Regions from separate parts of the Salinicola sp. LHM genome, predicted to be linked through region 2. Evidence: riboswitches for the same ligand, from Rfam matches in the RefSeq annotation. Region 2 holds a riboswitch; the other holds the start of a gene.
The links. A riboswitch is a leader RNA that binds a small molecule or an ion and turns the genes downstream of it on or off. The one in region 2 is predicted to bind thiamine pyrophosphate.
Positions count from the first base shown of each region.

Region 1 (15,338 bases), 1.1 Mb from region 2:
TTCATCTGCGCCGGTTCGAAGTTGCGGAAGGCCCCGGTGACGGCGTCGACCTTTTCGCTGATCAGCGCCGGTGTCAGCGAAAAGTTGACGTTGACCATATCAACATCGTCCAGGCTCAGGCCGCTGTGCTCGAGCATGGCCGACAGCAGAACCTCCTCGACGCCGCCGACCGAGTATCCGACCTTTTTCCCGGCGAGCTGGGACAGGTCTTCGATACCGCTATCCGCGCGTACCAGCAGCGCATTCAGCGGCGTCGCGATCAGCGTACCGACGCGTACGACCGGAAGCCCCTGATCCACCTGCAAATGCAGCTGCGGCTGATAGCTGACCGCAAGATCGATCCGCCCGGCAGCGACCAGCTTGGGCGGGACGCTGGGATCGGCCGGGGCCTGAATGTCGACATCCAGGCCGCGTTTCTCGAACAGCCCGCGCTGCTTGGCGATGACGATCGGTGCGTGAACCGGATTGATGTACCAGTCGAGCATCACGCTCAGCGGAATCATCTGTGGCGGCGCCAAGGCATCTTCGTCTTGCTGCGCCAAGGTCGGCGTCGCCAGGGCCAGGCCCAGCAGCGCCAGGCTCATCGCCAGTCCGCGCCGCCATAGTGTCGAACGTTGGGTTGCCATGGTTTGTTCCCCTGTCATTTCGATGTGTTCATGAAGACATGCATGGTTGCTACGATTCGCTAGAAAGACCCGGTGTGATCTCGTTTCAGGATCCGGACTCCACACGATCCCGGTGCCAGGGCATCGACAGCCTCAGTGCAGCGTCGACGCCGAAGTAGAGCAGGACGGCAAACGCCACGAGCACGACCAGGGCGGCAAACATCAGGTCGATCTGCAATCGTGCATTGGCGTTGAGCATCAAGTAGCCCAGCCCTTGACTGGAGCCGACCCATTCACCGATCACCGCACCGATCGGCGCCGCGCTGGCCGCCATCCGCAGCCCGGAAGCGAGCGACGGCAGGGCGGCCGGCAGCTGGACTTTCAGCAGCTGCTGGCGCCGGCTCAGCCCGAACGTGTGGGCCAGATCGAGCCAGCCCTGTGGTGTCTGGCGCAGCCCGTCGTAGCCGGTCGACGCGACCGGGAAGTAGATGATGACCATGGCCATCAGGATCTTCGGCCCCAGGCCGTAACCGAGCCACAGCATCAGGATCGGTGCCAGCGCGAACAGCGGGATGGCTTGACTGATCAGCAGCAGCGGCAGCAACGTGCGGCGCAGGGCGCGGAAGCGAGCCAGCGCCAGCGCCGTTGCCAGCCCCAGCAGGATGCCGCCGATCAGCCCGGCCACGATCTCGATCGCGGTGATGCCGGCATGATGGGCAAGCAACGCACGCTGTTCGATCAAGGCGATACCGACGGCCATCGGCGAGGGCAGGATGTAGCGCGGCACGCCGGTCAGTATCAGTACCAGCTGCCAGATGGCAACGAGGACGACGAGCGCCACCACGGGGCGAACGAGTCGGCCCGGTGCGATCTTCTCAAGCATGAGCCGACTCCCGCAGCCGGGTGACGAGCTCGGCCTGACGACGCTGCAGGTCGATATTGTCGAGCGGGCGCGGGCGAGCGCCTTCGGGTACGGGTATCGATACCAGGCGGGCGGGCTCGCCCTGCAGGATCAGGATTCGATCGGCCAGACGCAGCGCCTCGAGCGGGTCGTGCGTCACCATGATCACCGTGCGGTCGGCCAGGAGTCGGCTGGCAAGGTCATGCAGCTCCAGCCGGGTAATGGCATCGACCGCCGAGAAGGGTTCGTCCATCAGCACGACGCTGGCATCCTCGAACAGCGTACGGGCGAGGGCGACGCGCTGGCGTTGCCCGCCGGAGAGTTCGTCCGGCCACTGACCGGCCTTGTCGGCGAGACCGACCTGGTCCAGCAGGCGCTGGGCACGCTGCCGGTCCTCAGGCGCGGGTCGTCCTCGCCAATGCGAACCCAGCATCACGTTACCCACCACGCGCTGCCAGGGAACGAGGAGATCCTGCTGCGCCATCCAGGCGAGACGGCCCGTCAGCGGCGCGCCGTCGCTGGTAGCGAGATCGAGATGATGGTTGTCAGGCAGTCTCAGGCTGGCGATCATGCGCAGCAACGAGCTTTTGCCGCTGCCGCTGCGACCGAGCAGGCAAGTCCAGCTGCCCGCATCGAACCGGGCCTGAAGCCCGTGAAACAGCGGGCGATTGCCGAACGTCAGCGAGGCCTGGCGGACGACGAGTCCGGGTGGTGGCATGACAACTCCCATCGGGGCCGGGCGAAGTCATGCGAGAACTGCTGGCATTTCCTCCGCCGGTATTAGCCGGTTCAGGTTCAAGGGTTGTGCATACCGCACTCTCAGCCCGTCGCATGGGCACCCCTATCCAGTGCCTGCGATTGTACGCCGACCGTCACCGCCTGCCCACCGGCGATGGATCGGACCGACACAAGGACGAAGTGCATTGACGATGCGAGACGTTGCGATCCGCGCGGATGACGAACTGACCCGGCGCATGGCGGCGCTGACGGGCAAGTCGCTGACGCCGTTGGCGCTACGCTGGCCGGACAGCGCCAACTGGCTGTGGCGCAGCGAAGAGCTTTCTCCGCAGTTGCTGAAGCTGGCGAGGAGATCGCCCGCGACCGACGGCTTCTGGTGGGGGATCCGACAGCTGTTCGGGTTCGACCGCTGGCAGGTTCCCGAAGCGCTGACCCGCGTGCCGGGATGGCTGCCACCCCATTTGCCGATGGCGCCGTTGCCGATGACGTTCCTCGACCGGTTGCAGCAGGCGCCGCTCTGGAGCCTGCCATGGCGTCATGCCGCCTCGCCCGTGATGAGCGAGACGCTGGCTGCGCGACTCGGCGATCAGCTGGCGCTACTGCATCAGGAGGCGCAGCCGGGGTTTGGTCATCCTGTCGGTGACATTGCGCCGTTGTCGAGTTGGCCGGCGCGTGCTCGCGCTTTCGTGGAGAACCACCCCCGGCGCGGCTGGATAGACCACATGCCGAGTTGGCCGCAGCCCTCGAAGAGCGTCTGGTGTCTGCCGGATCTGCGCAGCGATCAGTTTCTCGAAGGCGCGACGGACTGGTTATGGAGCGACTGGGAAGCGCTGGTATGGGCGCCGCTGGAGCTGGATCTCTGCCTGCTCGAGCTGCTGCTGGAGGATACCGGCCAGCGCGATGCCTTCGTCGCCGCCTATGGCCGCCGTCATTCGATACCGGATCTCACCGATTATCGTCCCGGAATGCGGGCGTTGGCGGTGCTGCTGGCGTTGCATGGAGAAAGCGCCGGGAACCGGGTAATCGGCCATCCCCACTGGCTAAAAGATTAAATTTGAAGCAATTTTCGACCACGCAAGACTTCGCCTGCATGGCATACTAGATTATCTCAACTCATAACCGATGGCTGAGACTTGGACTCGATCAATAGCCTGTTCCTTGTGTGTGGGGCGCTGATAGCCCTCAGTATTCTGGCCAGCCGGGTGTCGTCCCGAATCGGCGTACCGCTGCTCGTTCTCTTTCTGGGACTGGGCATGCTGGCCGGCGAGGAAGGTGTACTCGGCCTGCAATTCGATGATTACTCCCAGGCGTTTCTGATCGGTCATCTGGCGCTGGCGATGATTCTGCTCGACGGGGGGCTACGCACGCGCCTCCGAACCTTCCGCGTAGGGCTCAGGCCGGCGCTGTCGCTGGCCACCATCGGGGTCTTCCTGACCAGCGGCATTCTGGGCCTGATGGCCATGTGGCTAATGGATCTGACGCTTACCGAAGGCTTGCTGGTAGGGGCGATCGTCGGTTCGACGGATGCCGCCGCAGTCTTCTCCATGCTCAAGGGGCAGGGCGTCAATCTCAATGAGCGCGTGGGGGCAACGCTCGAGATCGAATCCGGTACCAACGATCCGATGGCGATCTTTCTCACCATCACCCTCGCCGAACTGCTGACCGGCGCCGTCGGAGGCGTATGGGAAACCCTGATGCGCTTCGCCCTGCAGTTCGGGCTGGGGCTCGCCGTCGGGCTGGGCGGCGGCTGGGTCTCGGCCAAGCTCCTGCGCTACCTGGATCTGGCGCCGGGACTCTATTCGCTGTTGGCTTTGGCGCTTGGGTTCTGCATCTTCGGCGCCACCAGCGCCGCTGGCGGCAGCGGCTTTCTGGCGATTTACCTTACCGGGTTGATGATCGGCAACCAGCCCGGACGCCACCTCACGCACATTCTTCCCGTTCACGACGGGTTGGCCTGGTTGAGCCAGATCGGGCTGTTCCTGGTATTGGGCCTGCTGGTCACGCCGTCGGAGATGATCGATTACGCGATACCGAGCGCCATCCTGGCCGTAGCGTTGATCGTGCTGGCACGTCCCGTCGCGGTGATGGCTTCGCTGGTGCCGTTCTTCAATTTCCGGTGGCGAGAGATCGGCTTCATTTCCTGGGTCGGGCTGCGCGGCGCCGTTCCCATCGTGCTGGCGATCTTCCCGGTCATCAGCGGTGTCGAGAACGCCACGCTCTACTTCAACGTGGCGTTCTTCGTCGTGCTGATCTCGCTGCTGCTGCAGGGCTCGACACTGGCGCGGGTCGCCCGCTGGATGCGGGTGGTGCTGCCGGAAACCACGACGCCCGATCGGCGCGGGCAACTGGGCGTGCTGCCGGAAAACGACTACGAGATGTTCGTCTACAAGGTCGAGAACGAATCCCTCGATGACGTGCCGATTCGGCTGCTGCGCTTGCCATCCGGCACACTGATCTCGGCGATCTTTCGCCAGCACGCCATGCTGCACCCCAAGGGAAGTACGCGCTTGCGGCTGAGCGACGTGATCTGTCTGATCGGGCGAACCGGCGATCTGCCATCGCTCAACCGGCTATTCAATGGTGAAGCCAGGCTCAAGCGGGAGCGTGCATTCTTCGGTACGTTCACGCTCGATGGCGAGGCCCTGATGCAGGAAGTGGCCAACGCCTACGGTCTGACGCTGAGCCCCGGCGAGCAGGAGATGACGCTAGGGGAGTTCGTGGCGTTGCGTGTCGGCGGCCATCCCGTGGTCGGGGACGATGTCGACTGGCATGGGTTTCACTGGGTCGTCAGCGAGATGGAAGGAAATCGCGTCACGCGAGTGGGTCTGCGTCTCTATCATTGAACGTCGAAGCGATTGGGCTTCGCTTCTGAAGCAAGGCTACGGAGTCTTGTCTGCATCAATGGCTCCGCAGCGGTGTCTGTGTAGTCGAAAAGCGCGTCACTCGACGTCTGCATCGTCGGTGGGGTGATCCAGCCGCTTGCCGGTCTCCCGAGACGTCATGCCATTCATGCTATCGGCCCGCTTCTGGGCCTGTGCGGCTTCCGTGAAATGCCCGAGGCTGCCACCCGTATCACTATCATAAACTTCGTAGCATACCTGCTGAGGGTCACCGGGTTTGTGAGTCTTTCTGATCGCGACGAACGGTTCTGCCATGATGGAATCCTCCAGGAAAGACATCGACTTTTAGGGTAGTCGAGACACCGGTGTTGTACAGCGAATCCAGCGGCCTTCAATCCGGGTCCAGATCCCACTGCAAGCCGAACTGAAGGCCATTGATCGCTTCGCTGATAAAGTTACCGCTTTGATCATTGCGGTTATCGTCGGCCTGTTCCCGCGCTGTTTGCGTTTGAGGATCCGGCCAACCCAGACGCGCCATGCATAGCTGATATTCGGGTTCGCCAGCGATCTGGTGCGTCTGACGCTCACAGGTATGGCTGTCCTGCAGGAAATTCGTGGCCGTCAGCCGCGGTGTCGCCGACACGCAGCCTGCCAGTAGAAGGGAAACGACAAAGAAGAATAGTGCGCGGTGCATTGGCAACATCATTGAAGACTAGTCGCAGGGTAGCACCGTATCCGCATCATCCATCAAAAAAAGCGGATGACGGATATCTCGGCTTCGACCCACGTGCAGACACCTTCGGCAATCTGAATCACGAAGCTAGGCCCGAGGTGGGCGAGCGCCAGTTGAGCAATCTCCGAAAACGAACTCAGTGCGGGTGGCTCTCCATGTATGACTGAATGGCGGACATGGTGGTCTGCATATCGTCGCAGAACGACTGGGATGGCTGGAAATCGGCACCGCGCGCCAGCTTCTTCATCTCCTCGTCATGGTTGGAAACCTGACCGTTCTCGCGCAGCCCACGAGCCATGCTCGTCAGTTCCTGCTGGGTCTGCTGCGGATTATCGCTACTGGAAATGTACGCATCGATTTGTTGAGTCTGCTCGCCGACATGCTTCATCAAGCTATCCGCCGAGCATTCGAAGTCGGCCGCAGACGCCTGGGTTGAACCGATGATGGCGCCCAGCGCCCCGGCAACGAGAATATTTTTCATGGAATTCAAAGCAATACCTGCCTTCTGGTGGAGTGCTATCCACTATGACAGTTTTGGCTTCTGCACTCTAGCGCAGAGGTAGGGTAAGGGGGCGAGGTAGCGGAGGCGTGGCGCTGCAGGACCCCGCGGCGACTGCCATTAAGATGCCGGATGTTTCAGGCATGATCTCGCAAGCCGCTGAACTACTGGCGAACACGGTTGTATCGGCGATTGGGGGAAAACGAGGAGGGCAAGCTCGTGGTTGGCCTGAACTTGGACCGCGCGCCGCTGACGGTCATCGCACATGTACCGCCAGGCACCTTTGCGCCAGTAGACACATGGGATGCCAAAGTCGTTCAAGATGCCTTCCTATCTAGCGCCGCCCAAGGCTCTCGGAGTCTGTGCAACCGTCTCGCCTTTTATCTAGTGCGCTTAGATTGGGTTCCTTTCGCTCCCGCGGTACTTGTGCTTCGGCGCTGTAGGATGCTTCTTCGACGTACTCTCGCCGACCAGCGTCTCGCTGCTCCTTGCCGCGCTTGCGGTCGGTCAGCTCCACGAGCTCTTCTGGTGAGAGGAATAGGGGGCGTGATGTTCTCCTTGGCCGCGGCCTGACAGGGCCGCGCGTACCGGCTAAATGTAAGATCGTGTTATTCTTCAGTGGTCCCAAGGATGTCGATTAGGTGCACAGTGTCATGTTGAAATTTTTCTTTGTGATTTTGGCTCTTTTTGTAATCTTCGTCGCATTCAAACTAGTGCTTGAGTTCCGTCGACAGAGGAAGGCGATTCGCCGATGTGAGAAGGCCGATGTAGTTGAGGGAGAATGGGATGGGCAGTCGTGTCTTATTGCTTTCGTTGATGAAAAAATATGGAAAAATATAGACCTATATTCCTTCTTATGGCGCTCCCCCACAACGGCTTGGGATTTAAAAAAATCGATAAATATAAAGGCGACTAAAGCTCAGGTAGCTAGATATTCCCGTATTTACGTAATGCTGGAATCGGACAAAGGTTACCATCACGTTCTTGCCTCATGGAATCCTTCGGAGCTTGGTCAAGCGCATCTGGACTGAGATTTAGGTTGGTCACTTGGTTCCGTGGAAGGTACGGTGCTGGTCGCGGTCAAAGAAGCCTATGACCGCGCCGCGCGTCCCGGTCAGGTGTTGGAAGTCAGCGATGGCGTCGGTGTCTACGTCGACCCCATCGATGCAGCGGGCCCAGGGCTGCATGTTGCAGACTCGGGATTACGCGATTGAAACCGCGGGCGCCATCACCGAGCCCGCGAAAGAGGGTGGAAGTGGCGAATTTCTCGTGCTTCTGTCATGGGCGAATCCATGTACAAGGAAGCCACCGATTGGTGGCTATGGGGAAAAATGAATTGCTTCGTGTGCGACGCTGAGGTGGAAGACGGCCCCATCCTTGGAGACTGACACCATGTGAAATGTTCCGAATGCGGTGAATATGCCGTGTCTGGCTCGACGGAGAGGTTGCTCGACAATCGTAAATTGGATATCGAGAGGGCTCGAGAATGGTTACAACGTAATCGACACACCGGAGCCGCTGTTCCGCTCCTGACCACTCAAAACGATGATTTGCTGGTCTAGTTTGGCGCGACCGCGACCTTTGCCTTGAGGAAATTGTGATATTCGGAGGACCTAGAAGTTTGATGTCCGTCGAGGGGATCACGTTTACTGAGATTATCGACAAAATTAGGAACCTGCCAACATGCTCGACAGACCTAGCTCACGCTGCGCTAGATGCGGTATTGGATCAGCTCGCTTTGAGGGGCGATGCTCGAGACTTAGATGCAATGGAACTTTGAGAAGCGCCAATGGCCTCGATGATTGGCGTGAGTGCCGGAATTGCGATGCTTCTGGTTACTTAGATAGCCAAACCTGCACACATTGCAGCGGCAGCGGCTGGATATTTCAACACTAAGGCCAGAAGCGTCCACGCCATTTAGCACGTCGCTGAGCTTTCCTTTTGGCGGTACCGGGCTTGACGCGCGTCGCTGGTGTTGGACAGGTTCCAGTCCTGGGGCGGTTGCGCTAAGCATGCGGGCGGGCATCGTTCGTACCGCTAGACGAGCTACGCGCTACGGAAACTGAAGGCTAACTTGCTGCGTCTTCGAAAGCCGCTAATGCGCGCGTAGCGCAAGCTCAACGACGTCAAGAATCAGTTCGAGGCGGTGGGGCGAGATAAAGCGCCAGCGTATCGACAGATTGGCGGCCGTAAAGAATCGGAACCAACAAGCGCTGGGTGAGAAGATCCTAGAGCCGCCAGCGAAGTAGGAGATACCGCTTCACCTTGGCGGCGGCAACGCCGCCAAAGAATCGTGCGCTGAAAAGCAGCAGCGGCACGTTCGCCGCAATGACGATCAGAACCAGAAACTTGGGGATGCCGACGAAACAAAACTGACCAGAAGCCGGCTTTGCGCATTCTGCCAATGTGCAGGTATGCCGGCCATAGTAAGCCGAGAAGTGGAAGGCCGGCAACGCGGGCAAAGATCGATTCCATATCCGTGAAGGCATCCTAGCTTTGCCGATCTTCTATCGCGAGGGCCTAACGTGTGCCAAGCTACCTGTGATCAGATCAGAAGGTTGGTGATCACGAACAGCACGTAGCCAAGAACGATTCCGGCTGTCGCGCCGATGCGCTGGATTCGCTTACCGATCACTCCTCCTATTAGACCGAGGATCAGTCCCGCAATGCCTTGCCCGAAAGCACCAGCCATACCGAGATTGACCTCCCCAGGGCGGGGGCCCGCCACAATGACGGCAATCGATACGACTACGTACAGCACCACCAGCAGCGCCCATTGCTTTTTTGTGAACATGCTTGACTCTCGTTCTCTTGAATGAAGGACAGAGCCTATAACGTATGGCAAGGGGAGGAAAATACACTGATGGTTAACGACCAAAAGCAGACGATTAGGTAGGCTTTGCACTTTTGGCCGATTTTTGACTTCGCCAGAAACGAAAAAAGGCCAGCTAAGTAGCTGACCTTTCTCGAAAAGTGGCGGAGGGACAGGGATTCGAACCCTGGGTAGGCTATTAACCTACGCCGGTTTTCAAGACCGGTGCATTCAACCGCTCTGCCATCCCTCCGGCTTACGGCGAGGCATACTACCAGTTCGTTCGAAAACGTCAATAGGTTCTTTAGCTTTCAAGGAGTTATTTCTTTTCCGGGGCTTCCATAGCGCTTGTCAGGGGAACTTTGCAAGGGCATTCTGGTCCATGGGTGAGTTTCAATAGAACTGAGGGGACGACAATGGATTTCCGAACATCGCACGACGTCACTGATCGTCGATCGAGTGCGGTCAGCACCAACAAGGTGTTGCGCAACACCTACATGCTGCTGGCCATGACACTGCTATTCTCCGCCGTGACCGCCGGCGCGGCCGTGGCCATGGGCGTCACGCAGCTCAACGTCTTCGTGTTCTTCATCGGCGCCTATGGCCTGATGTTCCTGGTTCACAAGACGGCCAACTCCGGCGCGGGCATTGCGGCAATATTCGCCTTCACCGGGTTCATGGGGTTCACGCTGGGGCCGATCATCGACCTCTACCTGTCGATCCCCAACGGCGCACAGCTGGTGATGACCGCCCTGGGCATGACCGCGGCCACGTTCCTGGGTCTTTCGGCCGTTGCGCTGATCACGCGCAAGGACTTCAGCTTCCTGGGCAACTTCATGATGGCAGGGGCCATCGTGCTGGTGCTGGCCATGGTCGCGGCGATGATCTTCAACATCCCGGGGCTGGCGCTGGCGGTATCTGCCGGCTTCGTGCTGTTCTCCTCGGCGGCGATCCTGTACCAGACCAGCGAGATCGTGAATCGGGCGGGCGAGACGAACTACATTCTCGCGACCATCACGCTGTACGTGTCGATCTACAATCTGTTCATCAGCCTGCTGTCGATCCTGGGCGTGATGTCTCGCGACTGAGCATGCACGGATCATTAGCGGTTATTGGTTGACTCGGGGCCCCACTACGGTGGGGCCTCGTCGTTGGATACTTCGTCGTTTGATATCATGGGGTTTCGCCAAATCGTTCCTGCATGGGCAGGGGAGTCGTCATGCTCAGCTATGCGTTACTGGTACATGCCGCGCCTTACAGTCATCAGGCGGCGCTTTCGGCGCTGCGTTTCGCGGAAACCGTCGTGGCGGGGGGGCACCGTCTGAAAACGGTCTTCTTCTATCATGACGGGGTCCACAACGCCTCGGCGCTGATGTCTCCGCCGCAGGATGAAGTCCATCTTGCCGATGGCTGGAAACGACTCCACGAAGCGCATGGTGCCGAACTGCTGGTTTGCGTGGCGGCGGGGTTGCGCCGGGGCGTGCTGGACACGAGCGAGGCCAGCCGTCACGGCCTGGCTGCGCATAGCGTCGAGCCACCGTTCGAATTGACCGGCGTCGGCCAGTTGGTCGATGCCATGCTCGCCAATGACCGACTGATCACCTTTGCGCCATGACGACTTTTTCTGATGTGGAAACCGTTTCTGATGCGGAAACCGTACCGCAGGATCTGCTGATCGTGCTGCGCCATCCGCCACACGGCTCGCAATGGCTTCGCGAGGGGCTCGATGTCGCGCTGGTGGCGGCTGCCTTCGGCCAGCGGGTCGGGTTGCTGTTCCAGGGCGATGGCGTCTACGCGCTGCTGAAAGACCAGCAGGCGGGTGCCTTGGGGCAAAAGGGCACCCACCGGCAGATGGCGATGCTGGAGATGTATGACATCGATACGCTTTGGGTCAGCGAGACGGCGCTCGCCGAGCGGGAGCTTTCGGCCGACGACCTGATGCTGCCGGTGGTGCCCCTGAATGCCGAGGCGGTGGCCGAGTGCTTCGCGCGCCATCCTCATGCTTTGATCTTCTAGCATCTTTTTATTTCGATCTTCCAGGCCTGGAACGACGCCAATGCTGTTGCATCTGCTCAATCGATCCCCGCAGTCGCTATCCGTCTATCGTGAACTGGGCGAAGCCTTCGGGGCCGACGATCATCTACTATTGATCGAAGACGCCTGTTACGCGGCGCTACCGTCGGCCAGCGCCGCGCTCGAGCCCTTCGGGGGGCGCGTGTCGGTGCTGGCGGAGGATCTGGCAGCCCGGGGGTTGGCCGAGCGAGTCAGCCCGGCCATCGCTGTCGTCGATATGAACGGCTTTCTGGCGCTGACGGAAAGCCATGAACGCTGTGTGAGCTGGTTCTAATGGCAACGACAACCGCAAGAACACTGTTGGTGGAAGGGCAGCCCATCGCGCTGGACCCGGAGGGGTATCTGGTCTCGCTCGACGACTGGTCGAAAAGTGTCGCCGAAGCGCTGGCGGCGGATGACGGTCGTGAGCTGACGCCGGCCCATTGGGAAGTGATCGCGGTATTGCGAGACTTCTACCAGCGCTTCGAGACCGCGCCGGCCATGCGCCCGCTGGTCAAGGCAGTGAAGCAGTCGCTGGGCGAGGAGAAGGGCAGCTCGATCTACTTGATGCAGCTGTTCCCCGAAAGCCCGGCCAAGGTCGGCGCCAGACTGGCCGGCCTGCCCAAGCCGACCAACTGTCTCTAGCGCCCGGTTACCCCGACTTCATGAACTTTCTCGCTCACGCCTGGCTTTCGCGCCACGGCAGCGATGCATTCCTCTACGGCAATCTGATCGCCGACGGGGTCAAGGGACCCGACCTCGAATCGTGGCCGGCGCCAGTCGCCTCGGGCATTCGTCATCACCGCCAGGTCGATGCCGCCATCGATCGGCACGCGGAAGTGTTGCGACTGCTGCAAATGGCACCGAAAGCCCAGCGGCGTTTCGCCGGTATCGCGCTGGATCTGATATGGGATCATTTTCTCGCCAGCCGTCATCCGGATGCGGCACTGGTGGAACGCTGTTATCGGGTTCTTGGCGAGCGGCAGGCGCCAGCCCGCCTGGAGAGGATGGTGCCTTCACTGATCGACGGCGACTGGTTGCAGCGTTATGCCGATTTCGATTTCACCTGCCGAGCCATCGCCGGCATCGGGCAACGCTTGCGCGGCCCCAATCAGCTCGCTGCGCTGACGCCCTGGCTGCGCGACGAGTACGACAATCTCGAAGCCGCTTTCGTCACGCTATGGCCCGACATGCAGCGCCGGTTCCGTGACTGAACCGACGCTTGCCGCCAGTCTTCAGTACTGAAGCCAGAGACAGTCGACACGATCGCCGGGGCGGATATGGCTTTCGGCCGGGATCACGGCGAAGGCATTGGTGGCCGCGCAGGAGGTCAGTACCGCCGAACTCTGTTCGGGATAGACGCTGGCGGTGACACGCTCCCCCTCGAACGCCAGATTGGCACGCATGTAGTGGCGCCGCCCCTGTGTCCGGGTTTCGAACTGCGCTTCGGCGCTGACCACCGGTAGCGACAGCCTGTCGCTGCAGCCCTGCAGTTTGCCCAGCAGCGGGCGCAGGTAGAGCCAGGCGCCGACATAGCTCGAAACCGGGTTGCCGGGCAGGCCGACCAGACGGGTCCGGCCGATCGTGCCCAGCGCCAGCGGCTTGCCCGGCCGCATCGCCAGACGCCAGAGCGAGAGTTCGCCCAGCTGCTCGAGCGCCGGTTTGACATGATCTTCCTCGCCGACGCTGACGCCGCCCGTGGTGACGATGACATCGGCCTTGTGCGCGGCCTCCCGCAGGCGCGCCAGGGTGGTGTCGAAATCGTCGGCCACCTTGATCTGGCTGACGAGATCGCCACCGAAGCGACGGATCAACGTCGCCAGCATCGGCCCATTGCTGTTGTAGATCTGCCCGCGAGCCAGCGCCTGGCCGGGCTCGACGATCTCGTCGCCGGTGAGCAGCAGCGCCACCTTCGGCCGCCGCACCACATCCACCGTCGAGAGACCCTGCCCGGCGAGCAGCCCCAGGGCCGCGGCGCCGAGCCGCGTGCCGGCGGCCAGCAGCGGCTGTCCTGCGGCCACGTCCAGCCCACGGCGACGCACGTTCTGGCCGGCCTGCGTGACCGGGACGATCGCCTCGTCGCCGTCCAGCTCGACGTTTTCCTGAATCGCCACGCAATCCGCGCCAGGCGGTATTTCGCTTCCCGTGAAGATTCGGGCGCAGGTGCCGGGCGTCAGTGGCTGCGGCGGCTGGCCGGCGGGAATGCGCTGGGAGACCGGCAAGCGCTTGCCGCTGTCTCCGCTGAACAGCGCATAGCCGTCCATGGCGCTGTTGTCGGCCGGCGGCACATCGATGGCGACCTCTACATCGTCAGCAAGCACGCGATCGTCGGCATCGAGGCAGGCGATTCGCTCGCTTTCCAGGCGCCCGACGCCGTCGAGCAACGCTTCGAGCGCCTGTTCGACACTCTGGAGTGCACTTTTGGGTTGCTCAGCCATGGCCATGCGTCCCCCGCTCGGGAATCACCAGGTTGGCGAAATTGCAGGGGCGATGGCGGCTGTCCAGCTGTTCCTTGAGAATGCGATCCCAGCCGGTGCGGCAGGCGCCGGTCGAACCCGGCAGGCAGAAGATCACGGTGGCGTTGGACAGGCCACCCAGGCATCGGCTCTGAACGGTGGAACTGCCGATCTCCTCGAACGAGAGCTGACGAAACAGTTCGCCAAAACCTTCGATACGCTTGTCGAGCAGCGGGGCGATCGCTTCCGGGGTGGAATCGCGTCCGGTGAATCCCGTGCCGCCAGTCGTCAGTACGACCTGCACGTCATCATTGGCGATCCATCCGGCGACCACGGCACGAATACGGTAGACGTCGTCCGGCACGATGCGCTTCTCGGCGAGCCGATGGCCGGCTGCCTCAAGGGCTTCGACGAGTGTCTGCCCGGAGCGATCGCTGCTCTCGTCACGCGTGTCCGAGATCGTCAGTACCGCGATCGATAGCGGAATCAGGGGCGAGTCGCTCATGAATTCTCCTCGCTGCCGTTGGCCTCGGCCTTGCGAGCCTGGCGTGCTTCCAGCGCGGCGAGCTGCTCGTCGCTGGCCGGGGCCTGATAGTGCGCTTTCCACTCGGAATAGGGCATGCCGTAGACATATTCGCGCACCGTCTCGTAATCCAGTTCGGTGCCGCGCGCTTCGGCCGCGCTGACCAGCCATTTGGACAGGCAGTTACGGCAGAAATCGGCCAGGATCATCAGGTCGATGTTCTGGACATCCTTGTTGTCGTCCAGGTGACGAAGCAGACGGCGAAAGGCGGCGGCTTCGAGTTCGGTGCGGGTCTGGTCGTCGAGGTGATGCATCGGGGCTCCCGTCGTTGCTGAAGATGAAATCGAGGATTAATAACGGTGGAAGAGTCGTCAGTCCGTGTCGCCGGGCGTGCAGACCGAAAGCACCACGGCGTCGTCCTCGCTGGTGGAGACCAGGGCGTGGCCCATGTCGCTGTCAAAGTAGAGCGAGTCACCGGCGACCATCGCCAGCGGCTCGTAGAATTCCGAATACATCAGGATTCTGCCCTCGAGAACCATCAGGAACTCTTCGCCGTCATGGCGAACCCACTCCTGAAACTCCTCGAAGTGCCGAGCGCGCACGATCGTCTTGAACGGGATCATCCGCTTCTGGGCCAGCTGGCACGAGAGAAGCTCGTGCTCGTAGGTCGGGGTCGGGTGCTGCTTGCCATCGCCGCGCGAAGTGAGGTCGCGCCGGCCGCTGGATTGCCGTTTGGGTTTGGTGGGCTTGAGCAACTGCGGCAGGTCAATGCCCAGACCGGTGATCAGTTTCTGAACGGCGGTGAACGTCGGCGAGATCTGGTTGTTCTCGATCTTGGACAGCGTCGAGCGGGCCAGCCCGGTGCGGGCGCTGACGTCGCCCAGCGTCCAATGGTTCGAAAGCCGTATCTCCTTGAGCCGCTCGCCCAGGCGAAGGGGTTCGACGAAGGCTTTGCGACCGGCGGCGATGCGCAGCGCGGCATCCTGATCGTTACTGGCGGCCATGAAACTCTCTGTCAGGAGCGTGGGAAAAACATTGTGCAGCATTGAAGGCTCAAGAATATCACAGCGCGGCGCCCAGGCCCTGCGCCGAAAGCGCTCGGCACGGCGTCAGGCCGAATAGGGATGGCCCAGCAGTGCCGTCAGATGGGCTTCGACGCTCAACGGCAGCGTCTTCAGG
Region 1 is NZ_CP140261.1:2,197,619-2,212,956, reverse strand. It holds gene R5R73_RS10265 (ABC transporter substrate-binding protein) at 1-626, opposite strand, end outside; gene R5R73_RS10260 (ABC transporter permease) at 712-1,488, opposite strand; gene R5R73_RS10255 (ABC transporter ATP-binding protein) at 1,481-2,224, opposite strand; TPP riboswitch at 2,256-2,359, opposite strand; gene R5R73_RS10250 (hypothetical protein) at 2,430-3,296, shown strand; gene R5R73_RS10245 (potassium/proton antiporter) at 3,378-5,087, shown strand; gene R5R73_RS10240 (hypothetical protein) at 5,184-5,399, opposite strand; gene R5R73_RS10235 (hypothetical protein) at 5,476-5,790, opposite strand; gene R5R73_RS10230 (hypothetical protein) at 5,954-6,298, opposite strand; gene R5R73_RS10225 (hypothetical protein) at 6,970-7,347, shown strand; gene R5R73_RS10220 (hypothetical protein) at 7,360-7,503, opposite strand; gene R5R73_RS10215 (hypothetical protein) at 8,545-8,778, opposite strand; gene R5R73_RS10210 (hypothetical protein) at 8,862-9,110, opposite strand; tRNA gene R5R73_RS10205 (tRNA-Ser) at 9,291-9,381, opposite strand; gene R5R73_RS10200 (Bax inhibitor-1/YccA family protein) at 9,545-10,216, shown strand; gene tusD (sulfurtransferase complex subunit TusD) at 10,348-10,743, shown strand; gene tusC (sulfurtransferase complex subunit TusC) at 10,740-11,144, shown strand; gene tusB (sulfurtransferase complex subunit TusB) at 11,185-11,475, shown strand; gene R5R73_RS10180 (TusE/DsrC/DsvC family sulfur relay protein) at 11,475-11,825, shown strand; gene R5R73_RS10175 (ACP phosphodiesterase) at 11,846-12,394, shown strand; gene glp (gephyrin-like molybdotransferase Glp) at 12,416-13,618, opposite strand; gene moaB (molybdenum cofactor biosynthesis protein B) at 13,611-14,141, opposite strand; gene R5R73_RS10160 (DUF1244 domain-containing protein) at 14,138-14,473, opposite strand; gene R5R73_RS10155 (helix-turn-helix domain-containing protein) at 14,531-15,163, opposite strand; gene R5R73_RS10150 (histone deacetylase family protein) at 15,269-15,338, opposite strand, start outside.
Region 1: it holds a riboswitch for thiamine pyrophosphate, as region 2 does, so the genes downstream of both, R5R73_RS10255 (ABC transporter ATP-binding protein) here and thiC (phosphomethylpyrimidine synthase ThiC) in region 2, are expected to answer to the same signal.

Region 2 (15,338 bases):
TGATGTGGCTGTTCCGCCGGGCGCCGGGAGACGTGCCTCGCGCCGTCGTGGGTCTGATCGCCGCCATTTCGCTCTATGACGCCACGCTGATGGCGGCCATGGGCGCGACCGCCATGGCATGGCTGGGAGTGCTGGCCTTCGCTGCGACGCTGGCGCTGCAACGGGTGACTTCCGGGACCTGAGGTCGGGCGCGGTCGGCGTCACTATTCCGAAGTGAACAAGGCCGGGCAGACATCTCCGCGATGTCTGCCCGGCCTTTCTGTCATGCGTCATTCCACGTCAGGATTCGGCGTGGCGTACACTCGTCTCAGGCGCTGGTGACATCGGTAGCGGTCTGGCGTGACGCCATGTCGATCTCGTCGCCCTCGAACACATGCGCCAGTACCAGCGCCTTGAAGTCCGTCGCGTCGACCGCGCCGTCGGGCAGTAGGCCCGCTTCCGACGAGATCACCAGCGGCCCCATGGCGGGATCGTCGGTCAACCGGCCGTGGGCGCCCTTGACCAGCGCCGTGTCCTTGAGCGAGATGACATCCAGCAACTGGCGCATGCCCAGCTTGCGCTTGACCAGGCGCCACCCGGCCGACAGCTTGGGCGATTTCAGCGCCGGGTCGAAGAACAGCTCCACCGGGTCATATCCCGGCTTGCGATGAATGTCGACGGTGCGCGCATAATCCGGCGCGCGGGCATCGTCCAGCCAGTAGTAGTAGCTGAACCAGCGATCCGGCTCGGCAATCGCCACCAGTTCTCCCGAGTTGGGGTGATCGAGGCCGTGCTCGCGCTTCTCGCGATCGCCCCAGACCGCTTCCACCCCCTTCAGCCCTTCGAGCACTGCCCGGACCTTCGGAATCTCTTCCGGATCGCGGACGTAGACGTGCGCCACCTGATGATCGGCCACCGCGAAGGCCCGCGACGCGCCGGCATCGAGCTGTTCGCACGCCTTCTCCCGGCGCACCGCGACCAGACCCGCCCTGCGCAGGGCGCGATTGATGTGGATGGCGTCGCGTACCGGCGTGATCCCGTACTCGGATACGACGATGACCCGCCGCCCTTCACGCTCGGCCGCATCGATCAGCTCGCCGCACAGGGCATCGACGTCGCGGAGATCGCGCTGCAGTTCGGGGTGTGACAGATCCGGCCCCAGCCGCTGGAGGTTGTAGTCCAGATGCGGCAGGTAGGTCAGCGTCAGCGTCGGATCGCGGGTTTCCATGACATGGCGCGTGGCATCGCTGATCCAGCGACTCGAGGAGATGTCCGCCATCGGCCCCCAGAAGGTGAACAGCGGAAACGTGCCCAAGCGCTCGTCGAGTTCGTCGTGCAGCGCCGGCGGATAGGTGTAATGGTCGGGCAGCTTGCGACCGTCGGCGGGATACATCGGCCGGGGTGTCGCGCTCCAGTCCGCCGTCGAATACATGTTGTACCACCAGAACATCTTGGCGCAGGTAAAGTCGGGATTCTTCCGCTTGCCGGCTTCCCAGATCTTCTCCCCCGCCACCAGCCGATTGGACTGGCGCCAGAACCACACTTCGGACAGATCGCGAAAATACCAGCCGTTGGCCACGGCGCCATGCCCGCTTGGCGGCAGGCCGGTCATCAGCGTCGCCTGAACGCTGCAGGTCACCGCAGGTGTCACGGTATTGAGCGGCCTCGATCCGCCACGCTCGGCGAGACGTTTAAGGGCCGGCGTATGCTTGCCGACCAGTTGGGGGGTCAGCCCCACCACCAGAATGACGAGAGTCTTATTCATGATTTCTGCCTGCCGATTCAGCCATGGATACCAACCGTCACGAGACGATCGAAACGATATGTAAAGGCTGCATATCAGCTGGGAAGGCGCCAGACAATCGACACGAGTTCCGACACGCCATTTTGAGGCGTTATCAGGAAAAAAGCGGTGGTATTTCCGACTCTAAGGATCATAAATACCGATTTTAAAGGACCAGAAAACCCACGCCAAAAAAGGAAATCATCTTCGAATGACGGGCCTTCAATTGGCCAGATAATTGAGCTTGGGGATTGTTTTATCCAGCCGATAGAGTAACGCCAACGACAATCGTATCGGGACGCTTACATGACCGTTACATGCTTCGAACTTCTCCGCGACTGGATCTGCCGCCAGGCGCCCGATCAGGCCGATTGGCTGGATGACCGCTATGCCGCGTTCAGCCGGGGCGCCAACGAGCAGGATCTCCATCTCTTCCTCGGCCTGGCGCCGCGACGACTGGGCAGACAGGACCTGATGCTGTCGCCAGCGGATCTGGCGCTGGCGAACCAGGCCTATCCTGGCTGGAACCCTGCGGGCTGGAGCCTCGACGGCGCGGCCCGCGTCGCCGCCCTGCTCGCGTTCGAGGGTCCGCGCCCGTTCGCCGCCATGTTCCAGGATCTGGTCAGAACCGCCGATGCCCGCGAACTGGTCACGCTGTATCGGGGTCTGGCGCTCTATCCCCAGCCGGAATCACTCGAATTCGAAGTGGGCGAAGGGCTGCGCTCCAACATGCGGGCGGTGTTCGAGTCCATCGTTCATTACAACCCTTATCCGCGCGATCACTTCGACGAACATCGATGGAACCACATGGTGCTCAAGGCGCTGTTCATCGGCAGCGGGCTGGGCGCCATCGTCGGCCTCGACGAACGCTCCAATGCCGAACTGGCGAGAATCCTGCTCGACTACGCCCAGGAGCGCTGGGCGGCCGGGCGTCCGGTCAGCCCGGAGCTGTGGCGCTGCGTCGGCCCGTTCGCGGAGCGAGTTTCGGCCTACGCGGCCCTGCAGCGCGCGCTGGCGGGCACCCCGACGGAACGCGGCGCCGCCACCCTGGCGTTGATCGCCGCCGATACCCCCGCCGCCCGAGATCTGCTGTCGACGGCACCGGACACCGCCGCGCTGGCGGCAGACGGCCGCCTCGACTGGAACCACCTTACCCTCCAAGAGGCCGCCTGAGATGTTCATCGATCCCCACGCCCACATGGTGTCCCGTACCACAGACGACTACGAGGCCATGGCCGCGGCCGGCATCGTGGCGCTGGTCGAACCGGCCTTCTGGGTCGGCCAGCCGCGCACCTTCGTCGGCACGTATGTGGACTATCTCTCGTCGCTGGTCGGCTGGGAGCGCTTCCGCGCCGGGCAGTTCGGCATTCGCCATTACTGCACCATCGGCCTCAACTCCAAGGAGGCCAATAACGAAGCGCTGGCGGAAGGTGTCATGGAGTGGCTGCCGCGCTTTGCCATGAAGGAAGGCGTCGTCGCCATCGGCGAAATCGGCTACGACGAGCAGACACCGCTGGAAGACAAGTATTTCCGTGCCCAGTTGACGCTGGCCAGAGAGCTCGGGCTGCCGGTGATGGTGCACACGCCGCATCGCGACAAGAAGCGCGGCACCTCGCGCTCGATGGACGTGTGCGAAGAGATGGGGCTGGATCCTTCCTGGGTGGTGATCGACCACAACAACGAGGAGACGGTTCGCGAAACGCTGGACCGGGGCTACTGGGCCGGCTTTTCGATCTACCCGTCGACCAAGATGGGCAACGCGCGCATGGTCGAACTGCTCAGGCAGTACGGCGGCGACCGCATCATCGTCGACAGCGCCTGCGACTGGGGGATTTCCGACTGCCTGGGCGTGCCCAAGACCGCACGGCTGGCGCTCGAATCCGGCATCGCCGAATCCGTGGTGCGCCAGGTCACCTACGAAAACGCGCTCACCGTCTACGGCAAGAGCGGCCAGATGCAGGCCTCCGACTGGCTGAATCCACCGCCCATCGACCAGCGCACCCTGTTCGAGGGCAATTCGATCCTGCGTGGCGGCCGCGATCCCCTGGTCGAAACGCCGGCCCGGCATCGATGCGACAGCCTGCACGGCGACGATCTGCTGATCGAGTAGCGCCCGCGACCTCGAGCCACCTCCGCCAGTTCCAACCGGACTGGCACCCGACGCCTCTCGACGGCAAAATGCGGGCAACTACCGCATGCCGTCGAGAGGAATCTCATGTCTTCGCCGACCGATAACGTTGTCGCCGAGTCGAACCCCGAAGCGAGGCGACCGGACACCACGCTGGCCATGATCGTCTACGCCCTGCTTCTCGGCGTCTTCGTGACCGGCATTACGCCGGTGATCGGCGTGATCATCGCCTACGTCTATCGCGGCAACGGCCCGCGCTGGCTGGACGAGCACTATCGCTACCATATCCGCACTTTCTGGATCGGGCTGCTCTACGCCTGCATCAGTTGGGTACTGGCCTTCGTGCTGGTCGGTTTCGTGCTGATGGCGCTGCAGGCCGTGTGGCTGATCGTGCGCTGCGTCATCGGATTCAAGGCATTGCAGGAACGTCGCGCGCCGGACAAGGTCGATAGCTGGCTGTGGTAAAGCCCGGGTGTGAAGGCTGGGTGGTGAAGCCCGGATGACAAAGACGCCAACCAAAAAAAGAGAAACGCATGATCGAAGGTCTGCAAGCCCGCGCCATTCATGGACTGTGGCGCCTGCTGTCCCACTGGCGGCTGAAGACGATATGGTCACTGGCGGGGGTCGCCAGCCGGCTGCTCTACGCCATCTCCCGCCGTGAGCGCCACGTCAGCCGGCGCAATCTCGAAGTCGCCTACCCGCAGGACAGCAGCACCCAGCGGCGTGAACGGGTGCGTGAAAGCCTGCGCCACTCCGCGGCCACCATGCTGGAGCTCGGCTTTGCCTGGATCGCCAGGCCGGAACGCGTCGAGGCCGCCATTGTCGAGGTTCACGGCCGCGAGCTGCTGGACGACGCGCGGGCCGAGAATCGCGGCGTGATCGTGCTGGCGCCGCATTTCGGCAACTGGGAAGTGCTCAACTTCTGGCTATCCAGCCACTTCCCGTTCACCGCCATGTACGAGCCGCCCAAGATTGCCGATCTCGACCCCGTCATCCGTCACGGTCGCGAACGCATGGGGGCGGAGCTGGTGCCGACCAATCCACGAGGCGTCGCCGCCCTGCTCAAGGCGCTCAAGCGGGCCGAAGCCGTCGGCATCCTGCCCGATCAGGAGCCCAGCTGGGGCAGCGGGGTCTTCGCCGACTTCTTCGGCCGCCCGGCCTACACCGCCACGCTGCTGCCCAAGCTGGTCGCCCGTACCCAGGCTCGTGTCGTCACCGGCGTCGCCAAGCGCCTGCCCGACGGTCGCGGCTTCGCGATTCATTTCCTAGCCGCCGACGAACGGGTCTACGACACCGAAGAAGCCACCTCGGCCGCCGGCGTCAATGCCTGTGTCGAATCCGCCATTGCCCTCGACCCGGTCCAGTACCAGTGGGAATACAAACGCTGGAAGAAGACCGAGCAGGAGCAGCAGAAAGTCCCTGGGTATCGCCAGCAGCGCCTGTACAGCAAGCGCTGATCGTCGTCGAAGGACCGGCGTCGCTGGAAAGCCCTTCGTCGACGAAAACCGCGTTACTGCGCCAATCCGCCGAAGCGCCCGGCCTGGTAATCGTCGATCGCCTCGACGATCTCCTCGCGGGTATTCATCACGAACGGGCCGTGGGAGACCACCGGCTCGTCGATCACCTCGGCATGGCCGAACAGCAGCCGGGCATCGCCGGAAGCGTCGATCTCGACGCCATCCTCTTCACGGTCCAGCTCGACCAGATGCCGTGGTTCGACCGGCTCGTCGCCCACGGTGACCTCGCCGTCGACGACATAAAGGAACACCTGCCGCCCGGCCACGACCGGCAGCTGCTCGCTCGCGCCGGCCGGGAGCGCCAGGGTCGACATGAACACGTTCGTCTGGCTCTCGATCGGCCCGACCGACTTCCCGCTCTCGAACTGGCCGGCGATCAACTTGAGCTCGCCGCCGCCGGGTAGCGGCACTGTCGGGATCGAATCGGCCTGCAGCCCGACATAGCGCGGCTCGCTCATCTTGAGGCTGGCCGGCAGATTGATCCACAGCTGCAGGATCTCCAGCGGCCCGCCGTCGCGCAGAAACTCGGGCGGCGAGACCTCGGCATGGACGATGCCGCTGCCCGCCGTCATCCATTGCACGCCACCGGCATGAATGACGCTCTGATGCTCGGCGCTGTCGGCATGCGCCAGCGAGCCCTCGAGAATGAAGGTGACGGTTTCGAAGCCCCGATGCGGATGCGGCCCGAACGGCAGCCCGCGATTGTTGGCGGGGTAGACCTGCGGCCCGTGATGGTTGAGGAACAGGAACGGATCGAGCTGGTCGAGCCCCGGACCCGGCAGTGGCCGGCGGGTGGTGAGATCGCCGATATCGTCGCGGATGGCCGGGTGCTGGGCGATGACGCCGCGTGGCGTGAAGGCAGACATAAGAGGCTCCTGAATAGAATCAGCAAGAAGTCTAGGTCACACCTACCGCAAAAAAAGCGAATGATTTACGTCCAATCATTGCATGGAGTCGTTTTCACCACGGCACGGTCTCGCCGAAGCGGTCGAGATACTCGATGCCCGGCCGGCTTCTCTTCTCCAGCAGGACATCGACGATCGGCGGCACCGCCTCTTCCATCGTATAGGGCGCGTCATCTCCACCCAGGTCGGTACGAATCCAGCCCGGCGCCATCACCAGTACTGCCCGCCCGGTAGCGGCGTGACGCGCCGCGAAGCTGCGCATGAACATGTTGAGCGCTGCCTTGCTGCCCCGGTAGAGCTCACGCATGCCGTTCTCGTTGTTGGCGATGCTGCCCTGCCCGGAAGACATTACTCCGATTAGTCCTACCGCCGGCACCAGGCCCTCCAAACGCTCGATCACGCGCATCGGACTGAGCGCGTTGGTGATCATGACCTGGGTGAATTCCTCGGTGGAGATGGTGCCGGTGGCCTGATCGGGATCCCGGTTGGTGGTCCCGGCGTTGACGAAAAGCAGATCGATCGCGCGTCCCTTCAAGCGCTCTTGCAACGCTTCGATCTGATCCGGTGCCGTGATGTCGAGGGTTTCGATCTCGACCCGGCCAGGGTTGCCGTCCGCCAGGGTGTGCAACGGCGTCTGCTCGGCGCCAGCGCGAACCGTACCGATGACGTCCCACTCGGTCTCCGGCGTCGTGCCTCGCGTCAGCAGCTCCGCGGCGATGGCGTGACCCAGCCCCCGCGAGGCGCCCACGATCAGGGAGGTCAGGCGATTGGCAGATGTCGTCATGGGAAGTGACCTCATGGATGTCGGGTTCATCTCCAAGGATGGAGGTCGGCGTGACAATGCACCAGACGCACAGAATGCACATAATCATTGCACCAAACGCTAGTCCAGAAGCAGGGTCTCGGTTACCGTGAGTCGATGAACGATATCGATTTGAACCTCCTCATCGCGCTGGATGTGCTGCTGGAAGAGGGCAGCGTGACGGCGGCCGCGAAGCGCTTGAATCTGAGCGCGTCGGCGATGAGCCGCACGCTCAAGCGTCTGCGCGAGGCGACGGGAGATCCGCTGCTGGTGCGGGCGGGGCGCGGGCTGGTACCTACCCCCCACGCCTCCTCACTGCGCGATCGCGTTCATGAACTGGCGCGGGAGTCGCGGTCGGTCCTGCGTCCACGCCCACACGACCTCGATCTCTCGACGCTGGAGCGGACGTTCACCCTGCGCACCAACGCGTCGTTCGTCGAGCGCTTTTCGGTGCCGCTGGTGAATGCCATTGCGGAAGCCGCGCCGAGGGTGTGCCTGCGCTTCGTGCCCAAGCCGACCAAAGCGATAGAGCCCCTGCGTGACGGGCAGCTCGACCTCGAGATCGGGGTCATCGAGACCACCGCGCCGGAGCTGCTGACACGGGGGCTATTTCAAGACCGCTTCGTCGGCGTGGCAGGCGAGGGACACCCGTTGCTCAATGGCACCATCACGCCGGAACGCATTGCCGCGTGCCGGCACGTGATGGCGTCTCCCAGCGGCGAATTCACTGGACCGATGGAAAACGCGTTGAGCGCACTCAGCCTCGACCGGGAATTCGGCGTCATCGTGCCGGGCTTCTCGGATGCCCTGCGGATCGCTCGCCACACCGATCGGATCACGCTGGTACCGCACTCCTGCCTGATGCCGGTGCGACGGCATGAAGATCACAAGCCCCTGGTGGCGTTCGAGCTCCCCACACCGATCGATCCGTTCACGATCTCGGCGCTGTGGCATCCGCGGCTGGGTGCCGACCCGGCTCATCGCTGGTTCCGGGAACTCGTGATCTCGACCTGCCGCGCGGCCTATCTGGAACGTTGATTTCCCGGCATCGATCATCCGACCTCCCCGGTGCCGGTTGCCGCCAACGCCTCCTCGATCAGCGCCACCAGCGGCGACTGGGCCGGCGAAAGCCGGGACACCATGATCAGCTCGCGATGAAAGCGCTGCTCGCCCAGCGATATCACGCGTACCGGCAACGGCTGCTGGCGCCGCCACAGCCCGGTCAGCGGAATCAGCGCGACGCCCAGGCCGCACTCCACCATGCGGGCGATGGCGTCGATCTCGTCGAGCTCCAGCCGGATCGCGGGGCGCAACCGCTGCCTTTCGAGAAAGCGCACCACCTGACGACCGCCGAAAGAGCCCCGGTCGTAGAGCACCAGCGGGTGGCTTTCGAGCAGCGATTCCACCGTGCCGCCTTCGACATCGGGCGGTGCGATCAGCACGAACGGTTCGCGAGCGATGACGCGGGAATAGAGATCGCCGGGGAGCGCGAACGGCGGGCGGACGATCAGCGCCATGTCCAGGTCGCCCTTGTCGACCTGATCGAGCAGCGCCAGCGAGACACCGGGGACCACGCGGGTCATCACGCCCGGCGCCTCGCGGGTCAGCGCCTGCAGTACCTCGGGCAAGGCCCCGCTCTGCAGGCTGGCGATCGCGCCGAGATGCCACTCGCCGGTCAGGCCGTCCGCCCCGGAGTGCCGGATCCGCTCGGCCAGCGCCAGCATCTCGTTGGCCTGCGGCAGCAGCCGGCGTCCGGCCGCGTTGAGTCTGACGGCACGCCCGGTGCGCTCGAACAGCGGCTCGCCGATATCGGCTTCGAGATTGCGGATCTGGGCACTCACTGCGGACTGGGTCAGCCCGACGGCGCTGCCGGCGGCGGAGAAGGTGCCGTGACGGACGACGGCGAGAAAGGTACGAAGTTCTCTCAGCATGGCGAATCGCGGCGGGAAGAATCCAGATTATTTGATGGCAGACAGCAATATTATGCGCTTTTCATCAAATTTATTCGCCGTCAGAATGCAGTCACTGTCATCACCGATCCATTCCATCCAAGACAATCAGGAGCTCTTCCATGGCGCTGTCCCCTTTCCACCTCGCCATTCCGGTCCACGACCTGCCCGCGGCCCGCAAGTTCTACGGCGAGACCTTCGGCCTCAGCGAAGGCCGCTCCAGCGAGCAGTGGGTGGATTTCGACTTCTACGGCCACCAGCTGGTGATCCACGAGCATCCCATGACGCCGTCGCAGGAGTCGGCTCATACCAACCCCGTCGACGGCCATGACGTGCCGGTACCGCACTTCGGCATCGTGCTGAGCTGGCCGGAATGGGAAGCGCTGGCAGAGCGCCTGAAAGGCTTCGGCACCGACTTCGTGATCGAGCCCTACATTCGCTTCAAGGGCCAGCCGGGCGAGCAGGCAACCATGTTCCTGCTGGACCCATGCGGCAACGCGCTGGAGTTCAAGGCGTTCAAGGACATGAGCCAGCTGTTCGCCAAGTAATTCCTCTGGCAACGCCCCGACGATGACGAGGCCGCCGACTCCGAACTGACTTTCGGAATCGGCGGCCTCGTCGTTTTCGCGTCGTTTGCATTCCCGGAGCGCTGCCTCTCGAGCGCTGCCTCTCGAGTGACGCCGGCGTCAGGCCGTCTCCAGTCGTCTCAGAGAGAGCCCACCGATCGCCAGCGCCGCCAGCAGCAGCACCGCGATGAACAGCGCAACGCCGTTCCAGCCGCCCCAGTACCAGAACGCCCCGCCCAGAGTGCCGGCGACGCTGGAGCCGAGATAGTAGCTGAACAGATAGAGCGAAGACGCCTGCCCCTTGGCCTGCCTGGCGCGTTGGCCGACCCAGCCGCTGGCCAGCGAGTGGGCCGCGAAGAAGCCGAAGGTGAACACCAGCATGCCGATCAGGATCAGGCTGATGGGCTCGAACAGCGTGATCGCAAGCCCAACCAGCATCATCGCGATGAACAGCCAGAAGATCCGCGGACGCCCGAGCTTGTCGGCCAGGGAACCGGCCCAGGCCGAGCTGTAGGTACCGGAAAGATAGGCAACCGACAGAACACCGACCAGCGCCTGGCTGACATGATAGGGTTCCGCCAGCAGCCGAAAGGCGATGTAGTTGTAAAGCGTGACGAAGCCGCCCATGAGCAGGAAAGCCTCGAGGAACAGAAGCGGCAGCCCGCGATCCTTGAACTGCACAGTGAAGCCGGAAACCACGTTGCGCCAGTTGAGCGCCCGCGGCGTGAAATGCCTCGACGGCGGCAGCCAGCGCATGAACAGCAGCGCCGCGACCAGGGCAACCACACCGATCGTCGCGATCACGATGCGCCATGGCATCCAGTCCACCATGACGCCGCTGATCAGGCGCCCGCTCATGCCGCCGATGGAACTGCCGCTGATGTAGAGCCCCATCGACAAGCCGATATAACGGGGGTGGATCTCCTCGTTGAGATAGGTCATCGCCACCGCGCACAACCCGGAGAGCGACAGCCCCGCCAGCCCCCGCATGACCAATACTCCCGTCCAGCTCGGCATCGCCGCGGCAATCAGGGTACAGACCGCCGCCGCCAATAGCGCCACCGACATCACCGACTTGCGCCCCACCGCGTCCGAGATCGGCCCGGTGATCAGCAGGCCGATCGCCAGCATGCCGGTGGCGACCGACAGCGACAGGCTGCTGGTGGCGGCGTCGATGCCGAAGGCGTCCGACAGGATCGGTAGCAGCGGTTGGACGCAGTAGAGCAGCACGAAGGTCGAGAAGGCACCGAGGAACAGTGCCAGCATGGTCGGCCGATAGCCGCGCTGACCGCGTTCGATGAAACCGCTTTCGGCGGCTTCCGCCTCGCGCGCCAGCCGATGATTGGCGGCCTGGGTGGAATTGTGGATGTCGGATGAGGTATGGCGGGACAACCCGATTCTCCCGAAGACGATGGCTGGCGCCGGAGTGCCATGGTCGGCCCGTTGCGCCGAGTTGATTTAGATCTTGGTAGGTTACGCCGCCACCATTAAGCTTTCTAATATATTATTCGATGCTTTTGAGAGGTTTCGCGACTCAATGGAACTGCGCTATCTGCGCTACTTCGTCGCCGTGGCCGAAGAGCTGCATTTCAGCCGCGCGGCCGCGCGGCTGGGAATCTCGCAGCCGCCGCTGAGCCAGCAGATCCAGGCGCTGGAGCGCGAGCTGGGCACACGCCTGCTGACACGGACCAACCGCCGCGTCGAGCTGACCGAAGCCGGCCTGGTCTTCCTCGACGAGGCGCGCGACATCCTGGCACGAACCGAACGCGCCACACGGCTGGTTTCCCGGCTCGGGCGTGGCGAGGCCGGCCAGCTGCGCATCGGCTTCACCACCTCGGTGCCCTTGAGCCCAACACTGCCGCGCACGCTGATGCGTTACCGCCAGCGCTATCCCGATGTCGAGCTGCGCATGCACGAGCTCAACAGCCAGCGCCAGGTCGCCCCGCTGCTCGAGGGCGACCTGGATATCGGCATCATGCGCCCCGCCACCCTGCCGGATGGCCTCGACGCCTTCACCCTGATTCGCGAACCGCTGATGGCCGTGGTCAACGAGCAGGGGCCGCTCGGTGGCAGCGCGCTACCGCTGACGCTCGAAGCCTTGGCGGCTCACCCCTTCGTCTATTTCTCGCCTGCCGCCGGCACCGGCCTGCTCGATCAGTTCAATGCCCTGTTCGCCAAGCGCGGCCTGACGCCCCGACTGGTGCAGGAGGTCGGCGGGCCGAACACCATTATCAGCCTCGTCGCGGGCGGCATGGGCGTGTCGGTTCTTCCTGCCTCGTTCCAGCACATCCGGATCGACAATGTCCGCTATCGCCCGCTGAGCGATGCCGACGCCGTGTCCGAAGTCTGGCTGACTCACGCCCGCCACCACCTGACGCCCCAGGCCCGATCGTTCATCGATCTGGTCCAGCGCCCCGTCGACCCATGACGCCTTCCCTCCTCGCAGGCCCGGCCATGACCGCCGCCCTCACATAACCGGCTTGACCTCGCTCGCCCCTCGTCACAGACTGCCCGTGGCGATGCACGATATCGCCAGCTTGACGGGGTGCCGGTGGAACCGGCTGAGATCGCCCTGCGCCGGGATTCATTCGAGGGCGCCAAGGCGGATCCCGACGAACCTGATCCGGCTAGTACCGGCGTAGGGATCAAGCGGAAACCGTGGCGTGGGAGAAGACTCGCCCGTGCCGGTTTCCCCCTCCTGCGCTGTGCGCCGGCCTGACCCCGATAGCCTTGGCAAGTACGCCTGGCAAGTCATGCCACGGAGCACAACCGAACATGAAATCCCCACAGTTTCTCTCCGAAACCGCTCGCGTCGATAGCGCCGCCATTGCGCCGCTACCGGCCTCGACCAAGATTCATGTCGAAGGTTCGCGTCCGGATATCCGCGTGCCGATGCGCGAAATCTCGCTCTCGCCCACGCAGACCCGAAGCGGACTCGAACCCAACGCGCCGCTCACCGTCTACGACACCTCCGGCCCCTACACCGACCCGGCTGCCGACATCGATATCCGCCGTGGCCTGCCGGAACTGCGCCGCCAATGGATCGACGAGCGCGGCGACACCGAATGGCTCGACGGCCCCAGCTCGACCTACGGCCGCGTTCGTGCCGAGGATCTGCGTCTGTCGACGCTGCGCTTCGAGCTGAAGCGCACGCCGAGGCGGGCCAGGGAAGGACGCAACGTCACCCAGCTTCACTACGCCCGCCGAGGCATCATCACGCCAGAGATGGAGTTCATCGCCATCCGCGAGAACCAGCGCCGGCGGCTGGCCCGCACCCTCGATACCGATCCCATGCTGGATCATCAGCACCGGGGCGAGTCCTTCGGTGCCGAGCTGCCCGACGAGATCACGCCGGAGTTCGTGCGTGACGAAGTCGCCCGCGGCCGCGCGATCATTCCCGCCAACATCAACCACCCGGAATCCGAGCCGATGATCATCGGCCGCAACTTCCTGGTGAAGATTAACGGCAACCTGGGCAACTCGGCGGTGACCTCCTCGATCGAGGAAGAGGTCGACAAGATGACCTGGGGCATCCGCTGGGGCGCGGACACGATCATGGATCTCTCCACCGGCCAGAACATCCACGAGACGCGGGAGTGGATCATTCGCAACTCGCCGGTGCCGATCGGCACGGTGCCGATCTACCAGGCGCTGGAGAAGGTCGACGGCGTGGCCGAGAACCTGACCTGGGAGATCTTCCGCGACACCCTGATCGAACAGGCCGAACAGGGCGTGGACTACTTCACCATCCATGCCGGCGTGCGTCTGCATCACGTGCCGATGACGGCCCGGCGCGTCACCGGCATCGTCTCCCGCGGCGGCTCGATCATGGCCAAGTGGTGCCTGTACCACCACCGGGAGAGCTTCCTCTACACCCACTTCGAGGAGATCTGCGAGATCATGAAGGCCTACGACGTCTCGTTCTCGCTGGGCGACGGCCTGCGCCCGGGTTCGATTGCGGACGCCAACGACGAGGCCCAGTTCGCCGAACTGGAAACCCTGGGCGAGCTGACCCGGATCGCCTGGAAACACGATGTCCAGGTGATGATCGAAGGCCCCGGCCACGTGCCGATGCAACTGATCAAGGAGAACATGGACAAGCAGCTCGAGTGCTGCGACGAAGCACCCTTCTACACGCTCGGCCCGCTGACCACCGATATCGCCCCGGGCTACGATCACATCACCTCCGGCATCGGCGCGGCGCAGATCGGCTGGTACGGCTGCGCGATGCTCTGCTACGTCACGCCCAAGGAGCACCTGGGCCTGCCCAACAAGGATGACGTCAAGACCGGCATCATCACCTACAAGATCGCCGCCCACGCCGCCGACCTCGCCAAGGGGCATCCCGGCGCGCAACGTCGCGACAACGCGCTGTCGAAAGCCCGCTTCGAATTTCGCTGGGAGGATCAGTTCAATCTCGGTCTCGACCCGGACACCGCCCGCGCCTATCACGACGAGACGCTGCCCAAGGACTCGGCCAAGGTGGCGCACTTCTGCTCGATGTGCGGGCCGAAGTTCTGCTCGATGAAGATCACCCAGGAAGTGCGCGAACGCTTCGGCGACGATGCCGAAGCGCGCCATGAACGCGACGCCGGCATGGCGGAACAGGCAGAACGCTTCAAGCGCGAAGGGAGCGAACTCTACCGGGAGGTGTAACGCGAGGGAACGCCGGCGGCGAAAGCCGCCGTCGCATTGTCGCAAGATGCGGATGGTATTGTCGCAAGCATGCCGATGGGAAAGCGCATCGATCCGGTGCTTCTAATACCATCGGATGAATCATCTAGAGATTGCCCACCGACTCGGTAGAATGCGCGGTCTTTCACTTATTGGCCATTAACAACGCAGCCGGAGCCGTCTCATGTCAGAAAGATCTTCACCGCAATCCTCCGCCCGGCCAAATCTGTGGCGACGCATTCCCCTGTGGCAAAAAATCATCGCGGGCCTGGCATTAGGGATCCTGGCAGGCGCACTAATGGGCGAGCAGGCCAGCATGTTCAAGCCGCTCGGCGATATCTTCATCAACGGCATCAAGATGCTGATCGTGCCGCTGGTGTTCTCGACCCTGGTCGTCGGTATTACCGGCATGCGCGATCCGCAGAAGATGGGGCGGGTCGGCGCGCGAACGATCGGGCTCTATCTGGTGACGACCGCTTTTGCCATCGTCATCGGTCTGGTCGCGGCGACGATCTTCCAGCCCGGCGTCGGTGCGGATGCGTCGATGAGCGCGGCGCAGCAGGCGGGCGAAGCGCCGTCGCTGGTGGATATCGTGGTCGGCCTGGTGCCTTCGAACCCGCTGCAGGCGATGATCGAAGGCAATATCCTGCAGATCATCGTCTTCGCCATCGGCCTGGGCATCTCGCTGATGCTGATCGGCGAAAAGGGCGAACCCGTCGTGCGCGTGTTCGAAAGCTTCGCCGAAGCGATGTACAAGCTGACCGCTATCGTCATGGCGTTCGCGCCGTTCGGCGTATTCGGCTTGATGGCCAACGTCTCGGGGCAGTATGGGCTGGACGTGCTGCTGCCGTTGGCGAAGGTCATCGGCGTGGTCTATCTCGCCTGTATCGTGCACGTGCTGGTCGTCTACACCGGGCTCTTGAGCCTGATCGGTCGCCTCAACCCGATGCGCTACCTGCAGGGCATCCTCGACGCGCTGGTGGTCTCGTTCTCGTCGGCCTCCTCTTCCGGCACGCTACCCGTTTCGATTCGCTG
Region 2 is NZ_CP140261.1:1,136,534-1,151,871, reverse strand. It holds gene R5R73_RS05495 (UbiA family prenyltransferase) at 1-182, shown strand, start outside; gene R5R73_RS05490 (alkaline phosphatase family protein) at 308-1,744, opposite strand; gene R5R73_RS05485 (EboA domain-containing protein) at 2,069-2,935, shown strand; gene R5R73_RS05480 (TatD family hydrolase) at 2,937-3,872, shown strand; gene R5R73_RS05475 (DUF4870 family protein) at 3,978-4,355, shown strand; gene R5R73_RS05470 (lipid A biosynthesis acyltransferase) at 4,424-5,347, shown strand; gene R5R73_RS05465 (pirin family protein) at 5,401-6,273, opposite strand; gene R5R73_RS05460 (SDR family NAD(P)-dependent oxidoreductase) at 6,368-7,096, opposite strand; gene R5R73_RS05455 (LysR family transcriptional regulator) at 7,232-8,152, shown strand; gene R5R73_RS05450 (LysR family transcriptional regulator) at 8,167-9,045, opposite strand; gene R5R73_RS05445 (VOC family protein) at 9,186-9,611, shown strand; gene R5R73_RS05440 (MFS transporter) at 9,750-11,021, opposite strand; gene R5R73_RS05435 (LysR family transcriptional regulator) at 11,167-12,057, shown strand; TPP riboswitch at 12,161-12,291, shown strand; gene thiC (phosphomethylpyrimidine synthase ThiC) at 12,405-14,285, shown strand; gene R5R73_RS05425 (dicarboxylate/amino acid:cation symporter) at 14,488-15,338, shown strand, end outside.